One region of the Streptomyces sp. NPDC046759 genome, then DNA from elsewhere that is predicted to be linked to it. Evidence: riboswitches for the same ligand, from Rfam matches in the RefSeq annotation. Region 1 holds a riboswitch; each other region holds the start of a gene.
The links. Region 1 has a riboswitch for cyclic di-AMP ahead of ABZ919_RS27440 (C40 family peptidase). Riboswitches for the same ligand answer to the same signal wherever they lie in the genome.

Region 1 (4,370 bases):
CAGAACGATGATGAGTGACCGATTCTGATCGGATGATGATCGATAGCCGTCGGTTGTCGGTCGTTGTCGGTCGTTGATCGGGCGCTGATCAGAGAAGGGTGACGAATCCGGCCCAGGCCGCGGTGGAGAAGAGCAGTGCGGGTCCGGTGGGGCTCTTGGAGTCGCGCACGGCGAGCAGCCCGGCCCAGGGGCCGGAGCGCGGCCGGGCCGTCTCCACGCAGTTGTTGGCTCCCGTGCTGTAGCTGCTGCGCAGCCAGCGCACGTCGTGCAGGTCGGTACTGGCAGGGACGTTCCGAGGCAGAGCTGACATGGTGCCTCCTTACGCGCCGTCACCTATCCCGGCGATGTAATCCAACGTTTCCTCGGGTGAAAGGGCGTGCATGCGAAGGGTGTCGAAGGCCTCTGAGTAGGCCATGAGGTCTTCTTTCCGTTCCAGGTAGAGGCTACTCGTCAACTGGTCGAGAACAACTACATCCAGATCAGAAGTGCTCGGAAATGAGAAGATAACGAAAGGTCCGGTGAGGCCGACATGCGCCCCGGCGCCGAACGGCAGCACCTGGAGCCGGACTTGGGGCAGCCGGGCGGCCTCCGTAAGGCGCTCCAGCTGCCGGGCCATCACCTCGGGGCCGCCGACCTCGCGCCGCAGCACCGCCTCGTCCAGCACCGCGCTCAGCCTCAGCGGCGGATTCGTGCGGAGCACGTCCTGCCTGGCCAGGCGCACCTCCACCAGCGTGTCCAGGCGTTCGTCGTCCAGGTCCTTCACGGCCGCCCGGGTCACCGCGCGGGCGTACTCGGGCGTCTGCAGCAGACCGGGTACGACCGTGGTCTCCAGCGTGCGCATCGCGCTCGCCTGCGACTCCAGGCTGATGAAGTCCCGGTAGGTGGGGGGCAGCACTCCGCGGTAGGCGTGCCACCAGCGGTCCCGGTCGCCCGTCTCCTCGGACCCCGCCAGCATCAGCAGCAACTCGCGCAGCTGCCCGTCCCGCACCTCGTAGGCGTCGAGCAGTAACCGCACATCGGCTGGTTTCACCCCGCTGGCGCCCGTCTCGATTCGGCTGACCTTCGACTGGTGCCAGCCGACCAGCCGGGCCGCCTCACCGCTGGTGAGCCCAGCACTGGTACGCAGCGTGCGCAGTTCGGCGCCCAGTTTGCGGCGGCGCACTGCCGGCCCGTTCTGCATGGGCTCCTCCTTACTCCTTCCGGGCCGCCCAAATACGGTCTCCCGTCGTAGAGTTCACCGCTTCGGGCGACAGATATATGCATATCTTGGTGGATCGCTCCCCGTCACCGGCCCGGTGATGGCAGTCTGACGAGCAAGCACCAGTCCGGGACCGTACTCGAACCATCCGCTCCGTGTCGGACTGCGGTCCCGTGGGAAAGGGACGACGTCGCCATGGCAGACCATTTGGAAGCATCCGTCACTCTGCCGAGCGATCCCGCCTCGGTGTCCGCCGCCCGCACCTACGTCGTGGGCACGCTCGCGGAGTGGGGCCTGCCGTCGGACACCGACGTGGCCGACACGGTTCGGCTCATCGTCTCCGAACTCGCCACGAACGCCGTACAGCACACCTTCGGTCAGTCACCCACCTTCACGGTCGACATCGCGCTGGACCGTGACGAACATCTACGCATCGGCGTCACGGACAGTCATCCGCGCTTTCCGAAGAGACTGCCTGCCGCCGTCCAGCAGGACAACGGCCGCGGCATGGTCATCATCCGCTGGCTCACCGCCGAGTGCGGCGGCAAACTCCGCGTCCGCCCCACCCGGGAGGGCGGCAAGACGGTCTCCATCGAGCTCCCCTGGGCCACCCCGGCCGAACCGGTCCCGGCAGCTGGCCCCCAGGAGCCGTAGCCCCCCGGCGGGGCGGGCGCGGCGCTGGACCGGTGCTGCTCTCTCCGGGCCGTCTGCCTGTGTCGGGCGGCGGCGCCGGGGATGAGGGTCCGTGCGGGGCGGTGCGTGGCGGTCGGTGTGGGGTCGTCGGCGAGTGGTATGGGGCCCAGGGGGCGAGGGCCGGTGGCGGCGGCGGGGTGACGGGCTGTCGGTGAGGGGTGTGGGGGCGGGCGGGTTCGGAGCGTCGGGCATCGGAACGCGGGGCCCGCGGTGACGCCGGTCGCGACGGGCTGGTGGCGATGGGGTACGGGTACGAAGGGTGTCGTCGGGTGAGGGGCCGGTCGCCGGAGCCGGGGTGACGGCTGCTTGGCGAGAAGGGGCCGGGGGAGTGGCGCGCCGGCGGTCGTGTCCCTGCGGTGACGCCGGACATGAGGACGAGTGGCCTGGTGGCGTTCGGGGCGGTGACTGGTCGACGGCGCCCGAGGATCGGCGCCCCAGCGAGACGGTGCCCCTAGGGGACGGCGTGCCGCCGCGACGCCGGGCAGGCGGTCGCGGCGCCGCGGGCCGCCCACGGGGCCGCCCACGGGCTCCGGGCGGGTACCGGGGTGGCGCTGACGGGCGGGAGCGGCCCTCTGACCGGAGCTGCTCCCACCCTCTGGCGAGTCAGCTGACCCGGCCGTACCAGACGCTCCTGGTCCAGATCTTCTCGAGCCTCACCACGGACCCGGTCTTCGGCGCGTGCCAGATCTTCCCGTGGCCGGCGTAGATGCCGACGTGGTAGACGCTGGAGCCCGAGTGGAAGAACACCAGGTCGCCGGCCCTGCGGCTGCCGGCGGAGATGTGGTGCGTCTTGTTGTACTGCTGGGCGGCGGTGCGCGGCAGGGTCTTGCCCGCCTTCTTGAACGAGTAGAGCGTCAGCCCCGAGCAGTCGAAACGGCGCGGCCCGGTGGCTCCGTACTGGTACGGCGAGCCCTTCTTGGAGGCCGCGACCTGCAGTGCTTTCGTCGCGAGTGTCGCGGCCGAGGCATCGGTGGCGAGACCCGGGACCGCGATCGAGCCACCGACGGCGGCAAGGGTGAGGGCCGAGGCCGTGCCGGCCCGGGCCATGAGCGACGGGACACGATTGAGCGCAGTCATGCGCAACCCTTCGTCAGCCGCCTGTGAAGGATGACCTGTCGGATTCGGGCTGGCGAAGTTGCCCGGCCGCGTTGCCGCGGCTTCACCCCAAGGGCTGCTCGGAACCTCGGCCCGTCTGTGACTGCCAGACGAACGTCCGCTCCGGCGACCCGTCTTGCTCGGGTCCTCCACTCCTGCCGATCCACTCCTGTCGACCGGTCATCCGGGCGGCGGCAGGACTCGGCGTCCGCCCGGACCGCCCCGCCGCGGTGGCGGGGGCTTGTCGTCAGACAGGGATCTTGGCTCACGGCAGTCTGAAAATCCCAATGGAAACGGGGATTTGTGGCATTACTCACCACTCACCCGTTCGGGTGGACAGTGCCGTGTTCGAGACGACGTCAGAACCCGGGCGTAGCCCCGGACCTGGGACGAAGCCCCTGCTTCCGAGTGTCCGACGTGCACGGTGCGCAACCCGAAAGGCCGCGAGAACGATCTCGACGTCCACCGGTCGGCGGTAGGTCGTTCGGGTCGTTTCACGTCCCGTTCGGGCGGAGCGTGTCGACACTCGGGTCCGGTCCGGCCGGTCGGACGTCCGGCTCAGCCGACGCCGTCGGGCGGGAGCGCGACGCGCGCGGTACGGCGTTCACCGTCCAGCACCCGCAAGGCCCGTGCCAGCGTGTCCCCGTGGACCTCCGTCTCGCCCCGCTGGTGCATCAACGCGAGGGCGTCACGCAGCTCTGCGGCCTTGCGCACCAGCGCCTGGGCCGCGCGCAGCCCGCGATACGTGTCCCCGCCGTGCGCGGGATTGACGCGGCCCAGCAGGTCGGCCGCCTCCAGGTAACGGTCGATCAGTTCGCCCTCGGCGCGCGTCAGCGCGGGCAGCGGCGGCAGGTCCGGCAGCATCGTCGGCTCACCTCGGGTCCGGTGCGCCGGGGATGCTCCGCCGGCTGGGCACGATCGCGTCGACCAGGCCGTAGGCCACGGCTGCCGGGGCGTCGAGGACCAAGTCCCGTTCCAGGTCGCGGTGCACCTGTTCGTCCGTGCGCCCCGTGTGCCGGACCAGCATCTCCTCCGTCAGTGCGCGGACCCGGGCCAATTCGTCCGCCTGGATCAGCAGGTCGCTCGGCTGGCCCTGAACGGGCTCGGGGAGCCGGGGCTGTGCGATCACCACGCGCGCGCCGGGCAGGGTGAACCGCTTGCCGGGTGTGCCGGCCGCGAGCAGCAGCGCGGCCTGGGAGGCGGCCTGGCCCAGGCAGTAGGTCGCCACGTCGCAACTGACGTAGCGCATCGTGTCGTAGACGGCTGTCAGCGCGCTGGACGAACCGCCCGGAGAGTTGACGTACAGCGTGATGTCCCGTTCCGGGGCCGCGTGTTCCAGGTACATGAACTGCGCCATCACGTCGTTCGCGGCCGCGTCGTCCAG
Region 2 (4,370 bases), on a different contig from region 1:
TTCGCGCCGCGGGTGCAGGAGCTGACCGACCGGCTCATCGACGGGTTCGCGGCCAGGGGCTCGGCGGATCTCATCCACGAGTTCGCCTTCCCGCTGCCCATCTACGCCATCTGTGACATGCTCGGCGTCCCGCGCGAGGACCAGGACGACTTCCGCGACTGGGCGGGCATGATGATCCGGCACGGCGGAGGGCCGCGCGGCGGGGTCGCGCGGTCGGTGAAGAAGATGCGCGGCTACCTCGCCGAGCTGATCCACAAGAAGCGCGAGGCGCTGCCCGGCGAGCCCGCGCCCGGCGAGGACCTGATCTCGGGCCTGATCCGCGCCTCGGACCACGGTGAGCACCTCACCGAGAACGAGGCCGCGGCGATGGCCTTCATCCTGCTGTTCGCCGGTTTCGAGACCACCGTGAACCTGATCGGCAACGGCATGTACGCCCTGCTCACCCACCCCGTCCAGCGCGAGCGCCTCCAGGAGTCCCTGGCCGGGCGGGAAAGGGACCTCCTGGAGAGCGGCGTGGAGGAACTCCTGCGCTACGACGGCCCGGTGGAGCTGGCCACCTGGCGGTTCGCCACCGAACCGCTCACCGTCGGCGGGCAGGACATCGCGCCCGGGGACCCGGTGCTCGTGGTGCTCGCGGCGGCGGACCGGGACCCGCAGCGGTTCGCCGACCCGGACGTGCTCGACCTCGCCCGCCGCGACAACCAGCACCTCGGTTACGGCCACGGCATCCACTACTGCCTCGGCGCGCCGCTCGCCCGCCTGGAGGGCCAGACCGCACTCGCCGCCCTGCTCACCCGGCTGCCCGACCTGCGGCTCGCCGTCGATCCGGCCGATCTGAGATGGCGTGGCGGACTCATCATGCGGGGCCTGCGCACCCTGCCCGTGGAGTTCACTCCGGCCGCCGGAGACACGCCCGAGAAGGGCGCCCCGGAGGTCGTAGAACCGTAAACATGACAGCAGTTCAACTTTGTGATCTTCACGTGATCTGCGCGGCATTAACTTGTGACAAGTGATCGTCTGCCGATACGTTCACCCATCAGCGTGGCGACGAACAGCAGTTCGCCGCGCGACCCCGCTGTCGCACGAAAGGCATCCGCATGCTCTCCGGGAACGGTCGTCACCGTCGCCCCCGTCAGGCTCCGGCCCTCCTCGTCGCTGCCGGAGTGACCGGCTCGGCCATCGCCATCCCGCTGCTCGGCGCCGCGAGCGCCAACGCCGCCGACGGCACCACGTGGGACAAGGTCGCCGAGTGTGAGAGCGGTGGTTCGTGGAGCGCGGACACCGGCAACGGCTACTACGGCGGCCTGCAGATCTCGCAGGACGACTGGGACAGGTACGGCGGCACGCAGTACGCGCAGAGCGCCGACCAGGCCAGCCGCAACCAGCAGATAGCGGTCGCCGAGAAGATCCTCGCGGACCAGGGGACCAAGCCGTGGACCACCTGCGCCCTGCTCTCCGGACTGACCTCCGGCTCGGCTTCGGCCGACGTCGACACCGGCGTCGGCGGCCCGGGGGACACGTCCGGCTCGGGAGGCGGTTCCGACTCGTCCGGTCTGCCGGATTCGTCCTCGGACTCCGGTCCCGGCTCTGACTCCGGGACCGGTTCCGGCTCCAACGCCGGTGCCGCCACGGACTCTTCCGGATCCGACTCTTCCGGTTCGAGCTCCGCCGGCTCGGAGGCGAGCACCACGCCGGCCCCGAGTCCGAGCGAAGGTGTCACCGGAACCCCCGAGGCCACCGGAACCCCCGACGCGGCCGGTGGCTCCGCCGGGACCGGGACCGCGACCCCCGAGTCCGACAAGAGCGGCAAGTCCGGTTCGTCCGACGGTGGAGGGTCACAGGGGGGTGACAGCTCGTCCACAGCGGCACCCGATGTCGACAACTCGGACAATTACCAGCAGAGTGCCGGTTCTTGGAGTCTCATCGACACCGGAGCCCTCGGCAGCGGCGGACGTCACCGCGGCACGAGTGCGGACGAAAGCGCGACAAACGGTCAGAACGCACCGTCTTCGGGTCGGCACGCCGGCCAGGGGCCGGACACCTATACGGTCCGCGAGGGCGACTCCCTCGCCTCCATCGCCGACTCCCTTGGCGTCCACGGCGGATGGCATGCGCTCTACGAGGGCAACAAGAAGGCCATCGGTGCCGACCCGAACCGCATCACCGCCGGTCAGACCCTGAAAGTAGAGGGCGAAAAGGGCGACGGCTAACGCGAGTTGACGCCCCACTTCGTGACTGATGTCCGGTTTGGTGAAAGTGTGGGATGAGTCTCAGAAGCCCTGATCGTCTTTGAAATTCCGCCGATCGCATGTCTACGGTCAGGACCGCTCGTCACCACGAGCCCCGGCAGCCGCAACGCCGAATCCTGCCAGCGGTTGCCCGGGAACAGTCGTCGCGTCAAGCGCCGTAGGCAGGAGCGGGGGACCCAAGGTAAGCGCCGGGCCCAGCGGTTGACGCTGGAACCGGCTAGGGGTGAAGCCGCACGGCTCGCGAAAGCGGGCGTGCGGCCGGGCAACTCAACCGGCCCGAACCCGACAGCTCACCTCGCAGGCGTCGGTGAGGGGATCGATCCATGCTGTTCTCCGGCAAGGGCAAGCACCGTCGCCCGTCCAAGGCCGTCCGCGCCGTCGCGCTCGCCGGTGTCACCGGCGCCGCCGTCGCCGCCCCGCTGATGGCGGCGGGCAACGCCTCCGCCGCCACCGCCTCCGAGTGGGACGCGGTCGCCCAGTGCGAGTCGGGCGGCAACTGGTCCATCAACACCGGCAACGGCTACTACGGCGGTCTGCAGTTCTCCGCCTCCACCTGGGCCGCGTACGGCGGCACCGCCTACGCCGCGCAGGCCAACCAGGCCACCAAGGCGCAGCAGATAGCCGTCGCCGAGAAGGTCCTCGCCGCGCAGGGCAAGGGCGCCTGGCCGGTCTGCGGCACGGGCCTGTCCGGTGCCGCCTACAACGGCTCCGCCCCGACGGGCACCTCGTCGAGCAAGAGCACGAGCGCCGGCACCACCTCCCGCTCCACCGGCCAGCAGGCCGCCACCCGCTCCACCCAGCGCACGGCCCCGAAGGCGAGCAAAACCGTCACCACCCCGACCGGCAAGAAGGTCAAGAAGGGTGACGGCGAGTACAAGGTCGTCAAGGGCGACACCCTGAGCGCCATCGCCGCCACGCACCACGTCGCCGGCGGCTGGCAGAAGCTGTTCAAGCTGAACAAGGACATCGTTCAGGACGCGGACCTCATCTACCCGGGCCAGCAGCTGCACCTGAAGTGATCCCCGGCCCGGTGGCCGCGCACGTGGCTCCCGGCTCCGAACGGACCCGCAGCGCCCTCACACCCTCACCCCCCACACCGAAGGCTCCGTGAGGGCCACCCCCGTCCCCCGCGGACCCCCCGCCCCGGCGCGTGTTCCCCCGTACGCGCCGGGGCGGGGTCTTTCGTTTTCCCGTTCTTCACCCCCACCCCCCTTTGTTCCGCTGGTGAACAATGGGTACCGTCTGCGTGTCCCTCCTGTCCACGGGGCGGTCGGTCGGTGGCCGACGCCCCCGGGACGGTTAGGCTCTAGTCGCAAGGCACAGCCGTAAGGCACCCGCCCCGCACTTCCAGCGTCACATCCCAAGAAGGAGATGCTCGTGCCGTCCATCGACGTCGTCGTAGCCCGGGAAATCCTGGACTCCCGAGGCAACCCCACGGTCGAGGTCGAGGTCGGCCTCGACGACGGCAGCACGGGTCGTGCCGCCGTCCCGTCCGGCGCCTCGACCGGCGCCTTCGAGGCCATCGAGCTGCGCGACGGTGACCCCAACCGTTACCAGGGCAAGGGCGTCGAGAAGGCCGTCCTCGCCGTCATCGAGCAGATCGGCCCGGAACTGGTCGGCTACGACGCCACCGAGCAGCGCCTGATCGACCAGGCCATGTTCGACCTGGACGCCACCGACAACAAGGGTTCGCTCGGCGCCAACGCCATCCTCGGCGTCTCCCTCGCCGTCGCCCACGCCGCCTCCGAGGCCAGCGACCTCCCGCTCTTCCGCTACCTGGGCGGCCCGAACGCGCACCTGCTGCCGGTGCCGATGATGAACATCCTCAACGGCGGCTCGCACGCGGACTCCAACGTGGACATCCAGGAGTTCATGATCGCCCCGATCGGCGCGGAGTCCTTCTCCGAGGCCCTGCGCTGGGGCGCCGAGGTCTACCACACCCTGAAGAAGGTCCTGAAGAACAAGGGCCTGTCCACCGGCCTCGGCGACGAGGGCGGCTTCGCCCCGAACCTCGGCTCCAACCGCGAGGCCCTGGACCTGATCCTGGAGGCCGTCAAGGAGGCCGGTTACGCCCCCGGCGAGCAGATCGCCCTGGCCCTCGACGTCGCCGCCTCGGAGTTC
Region 3 (4,370 bases), on a different contig from region 1:
CGCTGGCCTTCCTGCGGTACCGGGGGCGCAAGGGGAAGACCGGGGCCGACTTCGTCGTACGGGAGCGGGAGCTGCTGGACGAGCTGTGGAAGCGGCGGGACGTGGCCCGGCCGGCCCTGGAATACGCGGCGAGGGCGGCGATGCCGGCACCGGTGTACTGGGCACCGACGCCCGCGGCGCCGGGGCCGGGGCCGGTCTACGGGTATCCGGTGGTTCCGTATACCGCCTACAACCCGTATCGGTCGTAGCCGTTCGGGCCGTGCCGGGTTCGGCACGGCCCGATCGCGCCGTCGTGGCGGAACGCCCTGCGCCGGGAGAGGGCCGGTGCCCTAGACCGATGCCTCCGTCAGCCGGGCCACTTCCCGCTCCGTCAGCCTCAGGTCGGCCACGCCCAGCAGCGCCGGGAGCTGGTCGACCGTGCGCGCCGAGGCGATGGGGGCCGTGACCGTCGGCTGGGCGGCCAGCCAGGCGAGGGCGACGGTGGCGACGGGGGCGTCATGGGCGGCGGCGATCTCGTCCAGAGCGGTGAGGACCTGCCGGCCGCGCTCGGAGTCCAGGTGCTTCGATGCTCCGCCGGCGCGGGCGCTGTCGACCGTCGTACCGGGGCGGTACTTGCCGGTCAGGAAGCCCGAGGCGAGGGAGAAGTAGGGAACGGCGGACAGGCCCTCCTTGGCGGCCAGATCCTGCAGCGGGCCCTCGTAGGTGTCGCGGGAGACCAGGTTGTAGTGGGGCTGGAGGGCGACGTAGCGGGCGAGGCCCTCTCGGTCGGAGAAGTCGAGGGAGGCCTTGAGGCGCTCGGGGCTGATGTTGGAGGCGGCGATGTGCCGGACCTTGCCGGCCTTCACCAGCTCGTCCAGCGCGCCGATGATCTCCTCGACCGGGACCTCGGGCTTGTCGAAGTGGGTGTAGTAGAGATCGATGTGGTCGGTGTCCAGGCGGCGCAGGGAGGCGTCGGCGGCGGCCTTGATGTTGGCGGCGGACAGGCCCTGGTACTCGGGGTGCTGGCTGACCTTGGTGGCGATGACGACGTCGGCGCGGTTGCCGCGGGCCTTGACCCACTTGCCGATGATCGTCTCGGACTCACCGCCCTCGTTGCCCTCGACCCAGGCGGAGTAGGAGTCGGCGGTGTCGATGAAGTTGCCGCCGGCGGCCGCGTAGGCGTCGAGGACGGCGAAGGAGGTCTCCTCGTCGGCGGTCCAGCCGAAGACGTTGCCGCCCAGGGAGAGCGGGAAGACCTCGAGGTCGGAGGAACCGATTTTGCGTAGAGAAGTCATGCTTTACGCCAACGCCGGCGGAGGATGATCTCATTCCGTCGCCGGCGTCGGGATCGCCGGGAAAGCGGAGTCAGGGGTTGAGGCCCATCTCCCGCAGCCACGGCGCCGGGTCGATGGCCGTGGCCTGGCCGTTCGGGTGGACCTCCAGGTGCAGGTGCGGGCCGGTGACGTTGCCGGTGGCGCCGACCCGGCCGATGACCTCGCCCGTGGAGACCTTCTGGCCGACGGAGACGTTGATCGAGGACTGGTGGCAGAACCACAGCTCGGTGCCGTCGTCCAGGGTGAGGACCGTGCGGTAGCCGTAGGCGCCGGCCCAGCCCGCCTGGGTGACCGTGCCGCCGTGGATGGCCTTGATGAGGGTGCCGGTGGGGGCGGCGAAGTCGAGGCCGGTGTGGTAGCCGGAGGACCACATCGCGCCCGGCTGGCCGAAGGTGCCGGTGATCGTGTACGAGACGACCGGCAGCGTGTACTGCTTGGCCAGCTCGGCCAGCCGCTTGGCCTCGGCGGCCTGCTTGGCGTCGGCCTCCGCCTTCTCCTTGGCGGCGGTGGCCTTGGCGGCGGCGTCCTTCTCCGCCTTGGCCGCGGCGTCGGCGGTCTGCTTCTCGACGGCGGCGAGCGCGGCGGCGGTGGCTCTGCTGTCGGCCTTGTTCTGCTGCTGCTCGGCCTGGGCCATGATCCGGTTGCGCAGGGCCTCGCCGGCATTGCCGCTCTCGGCGCTGTCCGTGCTCACGCCGACCCTGCTCAGCCCGGCACTGGTGGCCTTGGGAGCGTCGGAGGAGCCGCCACCGAAGATGTGCTCGACGGAGTCCAGGTCCGGCAGGGATATGGAGACCGGGGGCTTGCCGGTGTTGGCGCTGGCCATGCCGCCCGCGCCGACCGCGGCCATCACGCCGACGCCGAGGACGGTGGAGCTGCGCGCGAAGCCGCCGCGCTGCTTGGCGACGCGGTGCCGTCCGCGGGCCGGGGAGAGGGAGTCCTCGGTGGGATTCCACTCCTCCCAGGGGCCCTCCTCGGGGCGGTAGGCGCCGTAGCCGAAGGTCTCGGGCTCGGCCCCCGCAGGAACGAACGGGGCTTGTGGGGCAGGCGGGTTGGACGCCACGCGGGCGTGCTCCTTTCCTTCCTCCGCCTACCGGGTTAGCTGACGGGTTCGGAGCAGGAAGGTCTCCTACGCGCGTATACCGGTCGTGGACTCGGTGCGTTCACAGAGTCCACTGCGGCATCCGCGTGATTCACCCCAGGGTTGGTGGTTCCCCGGCTCCCTTGTGGGATTCGGCGCGTGCGCACGGAGCCGTCTCTTGTGACGGCTGGGACGACCGCGCTGCGTTATCGAACGTTAATAGACCCACTGGGCACTTTCCAAGCCGTTCGGCTTGATCATTAACGCTTTCACCTGGGAACTTAACGGCCAGGAGTACTGCAAACCGGACGAGTTGACCGCCGTTCAGGAGTCTCGTTGTTTTTGATGGTGACTCAGTCGTGATGCGGACGGCGCACGTCCGGTCACCGTGGGTGAAGACGATCACGGATGCCGGACGGCGAGCAACGCCATGTCGTCCGCCGTCCCGCCACCCGAGTGCCGCCGCACCTCGTCGGCGAGCCGGTCGAGCAGGACGCCCGGGCCGGGGAAGGTGCGTCCGGCGAGCCGCCGCTCGGGGTCGTAGAACCGGCCGAGCGCGTCCCGGGCCTCGGTGAGGCCGTCGGTGTGGAGCAGCAGGGTGGCCCCGCTGGGAAAGTCCTCCTCCTGGGCGCGGTCGGGCCACATCCCGAGGTCGCCCATGCCGAGCGGCAGCGCGGGCTCGGGGGCGCCGAGCACGCGCAGGGTGCCGTCGGCGTGCAGCAGCAGCGGCGGCGGATGACCGCGGTTGACGAGCCGTACGACGCCTTCGCCGTGCGGGAGTTCGGCGAGGACGGCGGTGGTGAAGCCCTCCAGGGCGTCGATGCCGTTGCGCCGGACGCCCTCGCGGGCCAGTGCCCGCTCCAGCCGCTGCGCGACCGCTTCCAGCGTGCACTCCTGCTCGGCCGCCTCCCGGAACGCCCCGATCACGACGGCGACGGCGGCGACCGCGCCCAGGCCCTTGCCGCGCACATCTCCGACGACCAGCCGCAGCCCGTGCGGGCTGTCCTGCACGGCGTACAGGTCACCGCCGATGGACGCGTCCTGCTGGGCCGCCTCGTAGCGGGCGGCGATCTCGAAGCCGCCGATCCGTTCGGCGGGCTCGGGCAGTACGGCCCGCTGGGCGGCCTCGGCGATCTCCCGGGCCGAGGCGAGCCGCCGGTCGCCGAGGCGGACCACGCGGTTGATGGCGACGGCCAGCAGGGCCACCGTGGCCACGGTGACGACGTCCGTGACGACGCCGGCGGCTGGATGTTCCCCGCCCCGGGCACGCACCGCGTACATCGCGGCCACGGCCGTGATGCCGGTCAGGACGGTGGTCCGCAGCGAGGACAGGGGCGCGGCGATCAGCGGGGCGGCCGTGAAGAACGGGACGGCGGTGATCTCCCTCGGGGTGAGCGTGCCGTACAGGACACCGCCGGCGATCAGCAGCGCGGGCAGGGCACGGGCCAGGGAGCGCGGAGTCGGGCGGCGCCTTCGGCGCACCGGCACGGGCTCGTCACCGGAGCCGGGGTCGGGCACGGGATCGCCGGGGAACCGGCCTCCCGCCCTGGCGTACCGGCTCTCCTCCACCTCACCAGGGCGCACCGCTCGTCTCCCAGTTGTTCCGACGTAGGTCCAGCGTGGCCGCGGCAGGCGCGCCGGGCGACCTCGGTGGACCGAGCGGATGACGTTCCGCGCGGCGGCCGGGGAGACGCGATGTGCATCCGGTCCTGAGCATGGGGTACTCTGGAGTCACAACGACGCGGGGTGGAGCAGCTCGGTAGCTCGCTGGGCTCATAACCCAGAGGTCGCAGGTTCAAATCCTGTCCCCGCTACTGAAGACTCAGGGCCGGAAGCCAGTGATGGTTTCCGGCCCTGAGTGTTTTCATCCCCGCAGATGCCGGTTCGGCTCCTTGGCGAGCTCCTCCAGCTCAGGCAGGACGACCACCTGGGCACCCGCCTTCTGCAGGACCCCCGTACCGTCGGCCGCGGAGACGAAC
Region 4 (4,370 bases), on a different contig from region 1:
CTCGTCGATCAGCTCGTTCTTCAGGTTACTGATCTTCGCGCTGAACGACTTCGGCGGGAAGCGCTTGGGATCGAGGTCCAGGTCGCGGCAGACCAGGGCCATCAGGCGCTTCGAGTCCGCGGCGTCGTAGATGGAGAACGACGACGTGAAGCCGAGCTTCTTCGACTCCCGGCGCAGGATGCGCACGCACGCGCTGTGGAAGGTCATCACCCACATCGCGTTCGCGCGCGGCCCGACGAGCTGCTCGACGCGTTCCTTCATCTCGCCCGCGGCCTTGTTGGTGAAGGTGATCGCGAGGATCTGGCCCGGGTGGACGTTCCGCTCGGCGAGCAGGTGGGCGATGCGGTGGGTGAGCACACGGGTCTTGCCGGAACCGGCGCCCGCGACGATGAGCAGCGGGGACCCGGCGTGGACGACCGCGGCGCGTTGGTTCTCGTTCAGCCCCTCCAGCAGCGCCGCCGCGTCGAGCGGGGGGCGGGGGGCGCCGTCGCGGTAGTAGGCGTCCCGGTCCGGCGGCACGTCGAACTTCCCGCCGAACAGATCGTCCGGAATCGACTCCGGTACGTGATCGTCCTCGGGCGGCGGCGGGGGCTCCTCCTCGCGCCCGCGAGAGGGCTGGAGGTCCGCCAGGAAGCTGTCGTCAAAGAGGCTGCTCATCGCTCTCCGAGTCTAGGGCGCCCCACCGACAACCGGTCGCCGTCCCGGAAAGACGACTGTCACAGGCGGACCGGCAGAGCCCCTCGGGCGGATCGCCAGAACTCCTCGGGCCGACCGCCAGAACCCCTCACGCTGCGGAATCACCCGATGACGGGAACGCGGTACCGAGCCCAGATCACGAAAATGTATCGGACATATCGCGCACCAACCTTCACACTTGTCACACCAGTTGGCTAGGTTGCCGTCAGGCCGCGTGCGCGGCCTCCGCCGAGTCCGGCGCGCCCGCGTGGTGCGTGGAGCCGGGGACCCACCGATCCCGGGGTGAATCGGCCGACTCCCACAGGGACGACGCCGTAGGGCAACCCTTCCGAACCGCCGCCCGAACCCGACAGCTAACCCGGTAGGCGGCCCATTGGAAGGAGTCGCCTCCCTTGGCGTCGCACCGCAAGCCGCGCCCCGGCGGAACCACCGCAGCGGGCCTGCGCACCCCCGCCCTCGCCACCGCCGCCCTCACCTCCATGGCCGTCTTCTCCCAGACCGCCGAGGCCGTACCGCGCACCGATCACCACACGCCGAGCCTGGAGGAGGTCGAGAAGAAGGTCGACGACCTCTACCGCCAGGCGGAGTCGGCGACCGAGAAGTACGACGCGGCCAAGGAACGGACCGGCAAGCAGCGCGGACGCGTCGACGCCCTGCGCAACGACGTCGCCCGGCGCACCGCACGCCTCAACAAGGCCCGCGAGGAACTGGGCTCCTTCGCCGCGGCCCAGTACCGCACCGGCGCCGCCGCCCCCGACACGGCCACCTTCCTGCTGGCCGACGACCCGCAGGACTACTTCGACCAGACGCAGCTGATGAACCGGCTGACCTCGCGCGAGAAGAGCGCGGTCGACGCCTACATCGGCGATCAGGCCGCGACCATGAAGAAGCGGCGGGAGGCCGCGGCGAGCCTGCAGACGCTGACCGACTCGCAGCACGACCTGCAGACCGCCAAGGCCACCGTCCAGAAGAAGCTGGCCTCCGCGCGCGAGCTGCTGTCGCAGCTGACGGTCCAGGAGAAGGCGCGGCTGGCCGCCATCGAGCGGGAGAGACAGCAGGAGGCGGCGCGCAAGGCGGCCGAGCTGGCGAAGCAGCAGGCCCAGCAGCAGGCCGCCTCGTCGTCGTCCTCGTCGACGCAGTCCGGTTCCGGTTCGACGGGCACCGGCTCGGCCGGTTCCACGGCGTCCAGCTCGTACGACACGAAGGCGGAGAAGGCGATCGCCTTCGCCCGCGCCCAGATCGGCAAGCCGTACGTGTGGGGCGCCACCGGGCCGGACTCCTACGACTGCTCGGGCCTCACCCAGGCCGCCTGGAGGGCCGCCGGTGTCACGCTTCCGCGCACCACGTACGAGCAGGTCGACACGGGCACCACGGTCTCGCTCGCCAACGCGCGGCCGGGCGATCTGATCTTCTTCTACGACGACATCAGCCACGTCGGCGTCTACATAGGCGACGGCATGATGATCCACGCCCCGAAGCCGGGCGCGTACGTCCGCGAGGAGTCCATCTACTACGGCGGTGAATCGATCATCCACAGCGTGGTCCGACCCGGCTGACCGCCGCCGGGCGCGCCGGGACGTACGACCGGCCCTTCCGGGCTCCACGCGTGCGTGCCGGCCTCCGGGCGCCGGAGCGTGCACGCACGCGTGCTTACCGGCGCCCGTGCGGCCACGCGTGCGTACCGGCCTCCGTGCGGCCACGCGTGCGTAGTGGCGTTTTCGCTCTTCACGCGCGCGGGCCCTTCACCGGTGGGGCGCTGCCGCTCCCTAGTGCTGTGACCGGAAAGGTTTGCTGGAGAGCTCGCGGCGTCCGGTGCTGGGGGCACCTCCCACGCCTTCAGGCAGTGGGGGAGCATCGCAAGGCGGAGCGTCGCCCGCGTACGGGATGTACTTGGGTGAGGCGACAACGCGGCGAGGTGCCGGGCCGGGCGTCGCGAGCCGGTGAACCTTTCCGGTCGCAGCACTAGCATCGGGCGCATGCGCGGCATCTCGGCTCTGCGCGCGTGGTGGGAGGAGCGGTCCCCCGCGGCCGGGTCCGCAGTGATGGCGACCGGCATCCTGTCGGTCGGGCTGCACCAGACCGGCGCCGAGACGGCCTCCCTGTTGGCGTTGGCGATGACAGCCGTCGCCTGGGCGGCCCTGGCGGCCGGCTTCGCCTTGCGGCTCGTCAGCGAGCGCCGGCGCTGGGTGAACGAGGCGGAGAGTCCCGGCTCGCTCACCGCCGTCGCCGCGACGGCGGTGATCGCCACCCGGGTCGCGATGCTGGGCCTGCAGGCCCTGGCCGAGGCGCTGCTGGCGCTCGCGGCACTGCTCTGGCCGGCGCTGCTCGTCCTGGTCGTACGGCACTTTAGGCCGCGCATGCCCGGCGCGGTGTTCCTGTGCTGCGTGGCCACGGAGGCGCTCGCCGTGTCGGCCGCCACACTGGCCGCCGCCGAGCGCACGGCGTGGCTCGCGCACACCGCGCTGGTGGTGTTCTGGCTGGGTCTGTTGCTCTACGTCCTCGCGCTGGTCCACTTCGACGCACGGCAGGTGCTGCGGGGAGCGGGCGACCAGTGGATCGCGGGCGGGGCGCTCGCCATCTCGGCGCTGGCCGGCACGAAGCTGCTCATGGCCTCGGACACGGGCATGTACCTGTGGAACGACGACGACCGCGGCGTGCTGCGCACCGTGACGATCGCGCTGCTCGTGCTGGATCTGGCCGGCTACGTCGTACTGCTGGCCGCCGAGGCGGCACCTCCCCGCCACGGCTACCACGTGCTGCGCTGGTCGACGGTGTTCCCGATGGGGATGACGGCGGTGGCGACGCTGTCCGTCGCCACCGGCCTCGGCGTCCTGTGGCTCAGCCTGCCGGGCCGGGTGCTCCTGTGGGTGGCAGTGGCTGCGTGGTTCGCTGTCGCCGCGGGTGCGCTGCTCGCGGCGTGCTCCGGGGACGGGGACGGGGACGGTTGACCGTCAGGTCCACAGCACGGCGATGAAGATGTTCGTCATGGTCAGCAGGCCGACCAGCCCGAACATCCCCTTGTCGATCTTCTCCTCGTCGCGCTTCACATAGACCAGCCCGAGGATCACGATCAGCAGCGCCAGCTTGATGCCGATCTTGATGGTGTTGACGTGGTGGTCGTCGGCCTGATTGAGGCCGACCAGGACCACGCCGGTGACGAGCATGGTCAGCGCGCCGTGCAGCATCCCGGGGACGAACCGGGCCGCGCCCTGGCCCATCGCCTTCATCTGGGTGAGGAAACCGCCGAGCAGCGCGGCGATGCCGATGATGTGCAGGCCGACGAAGAGGTGGATGAGTACGCCCATGGGGCCGGAGCCTAACCAGGGGCACAGGGGCCGCCGGTCACCGGCCCCCGGCCACGGCGGCCGGCGATCAAACATGGACGGCTTGCATATATGCGCTCCATAGCACCCCATGCCTCCCGACCACCCCCGTTTCGACGCTTCGGTCATTACGCTGCGTGAAGACGACGAGTCGAGAACGGCAATTCGGTCACATAAGGTCACGCTTTGATCCGTCGGGACCAGTTCCGCACACTGCGTTACCTGCTCGTCACACCCGGGCCTACCGTCCTCCCCCAGGTGACCGGCTCCCCGCCGCCGCCCGAGCCAGGGGCGGCCGTCGGCCACCACCGCCGAGAAAGGTCCGGCGGTGGCCCGCTTCCCCTGTGCGGG

Region 2: linked by a shared signal. The riboswitch ahead of ABZ919_RS19365 (transglycosylase family protein) and the one ahead of ABZ919_RS27440 (C40 family peptidase) in region 1 are both predicted to bind cyclic di-AMP.
Region 3: linked by a shared signal. The riboswitch ahead of ABZ919_RS35835 (M23 family metallopeptidase) and the one ahead of ABZ919_RS27440 (C40 family peptidase) in region 1 are both predicted to bind cyclic di-AMP.
Region 4: linked by a shared signal. The riboswitch ahead of ABZ919_RS06805 (NlpC/P60 family protein) and the one ahead of ABZ919_RS27440 (C40 family peptidase) in region 1 are both predicted to bind cyclic di-AMP.

The regions. Positions count from the first base shown of each region.
Region 1 covers NZ_JBEYYJ010000022.1:105,005-109,374, forward strand. Annotated here, with positions in the region: gene ABZ919_RS27425 (DUF397 domain-containing protein) at 89-310, opposite strand; gene ABZ919_RS27430 (helix-turn-helix transcriptional regulator) at 320-1,180, opposite strand; gene ABZ919_RS27435 (ATP-binding protein) at 1,394-1,852, shown strand; gene ABZ919_RS27440 (C40 family peptidase) at 2,495-2,968, opposite strand; cyclic di-AMP (ydaO/yuaA leader) riboswitch at 2,972-3,125, opposite strand; gene ABZ919_RS27445 (hypothetical protein) at 3,545-3,850, opposite strand; gene ABZ919_RS27450 (ATP-dependent Clp protease proteolytic subunit) at 3,858-4,370, opposite strand, start outside.
Region 2 covers NZ_JBEYYJ010000013.1:110,351-114,720, forward strand. Annotated here, with positions in the region: gene ABZ919_RS19355 (cytochrome P450) at 1-948, shown strand, start outside; gene ABZ919_RS19360 (transglycosylase family protein) at 1,098-2,210, shown strand; cyclic di-AMP (ydaO/yuaA leader) riboswitch at 2,393-2,568, shown strand; gene ABZ919_RS19365 (transglycosylase family protein) at 2,573-3,268, shown strand; gene eno (phosphopyruvate hydratase) at 3,621-4,370, shown strand, end outside.
Region 3 covers NZ_JBEYYJ010000037.1:20,062-24,431, forward strand. Annotated here, with positions in the region: gene ABZ919_RS35825 (PrsW family intramembrane metalloprotease) at 1-248, shown strand, start outside; gene ABZ919_RS35830 (aldo/keto reductase) at 330-1,274, opposite strand; gene ABZ919_RS35835 (M23 family metallopeptidase) at 1,345-2,373, opposite strand; cyclic di-AMP (ydaO/yuaA leader) riboswitch at 2,381-2,559, opposite strand; gene ABZ919_RS35840 (PP2C family protein-serine/threonine phosphatase) at 2,794-3,975, opposite strand; tRNA gene ABZ919_RS35845 (tRNA-Met) at 4,132-4,205, shown strand; gene ABZ919_RS35850 (dihydrofolate reductase family protein) at 4,256-4,370, opposite strand, start outside.
Region 4 covers NZ_JBEYYJ010000004.1:33,568-37,937, reverse strand. Annotated here, with positions in the region: gene pcrA (DNA helicase PcrA) at 1-657, opposite strand, end outside; cyclic di-AMP (ydaO/yuaA leader) riboswitch at 913-1,081, shown strand; gene ABZ919_RS06805 (NlpC/P60 family protein) at 1,089-2,252, shown strand; gene ABZ919_RS06800 (hypothetical protein) at 2,673-3,644, shown strand; gene ABZ919_RS06795 (hypothetical protein) at 3,648-4,001, opposite strand.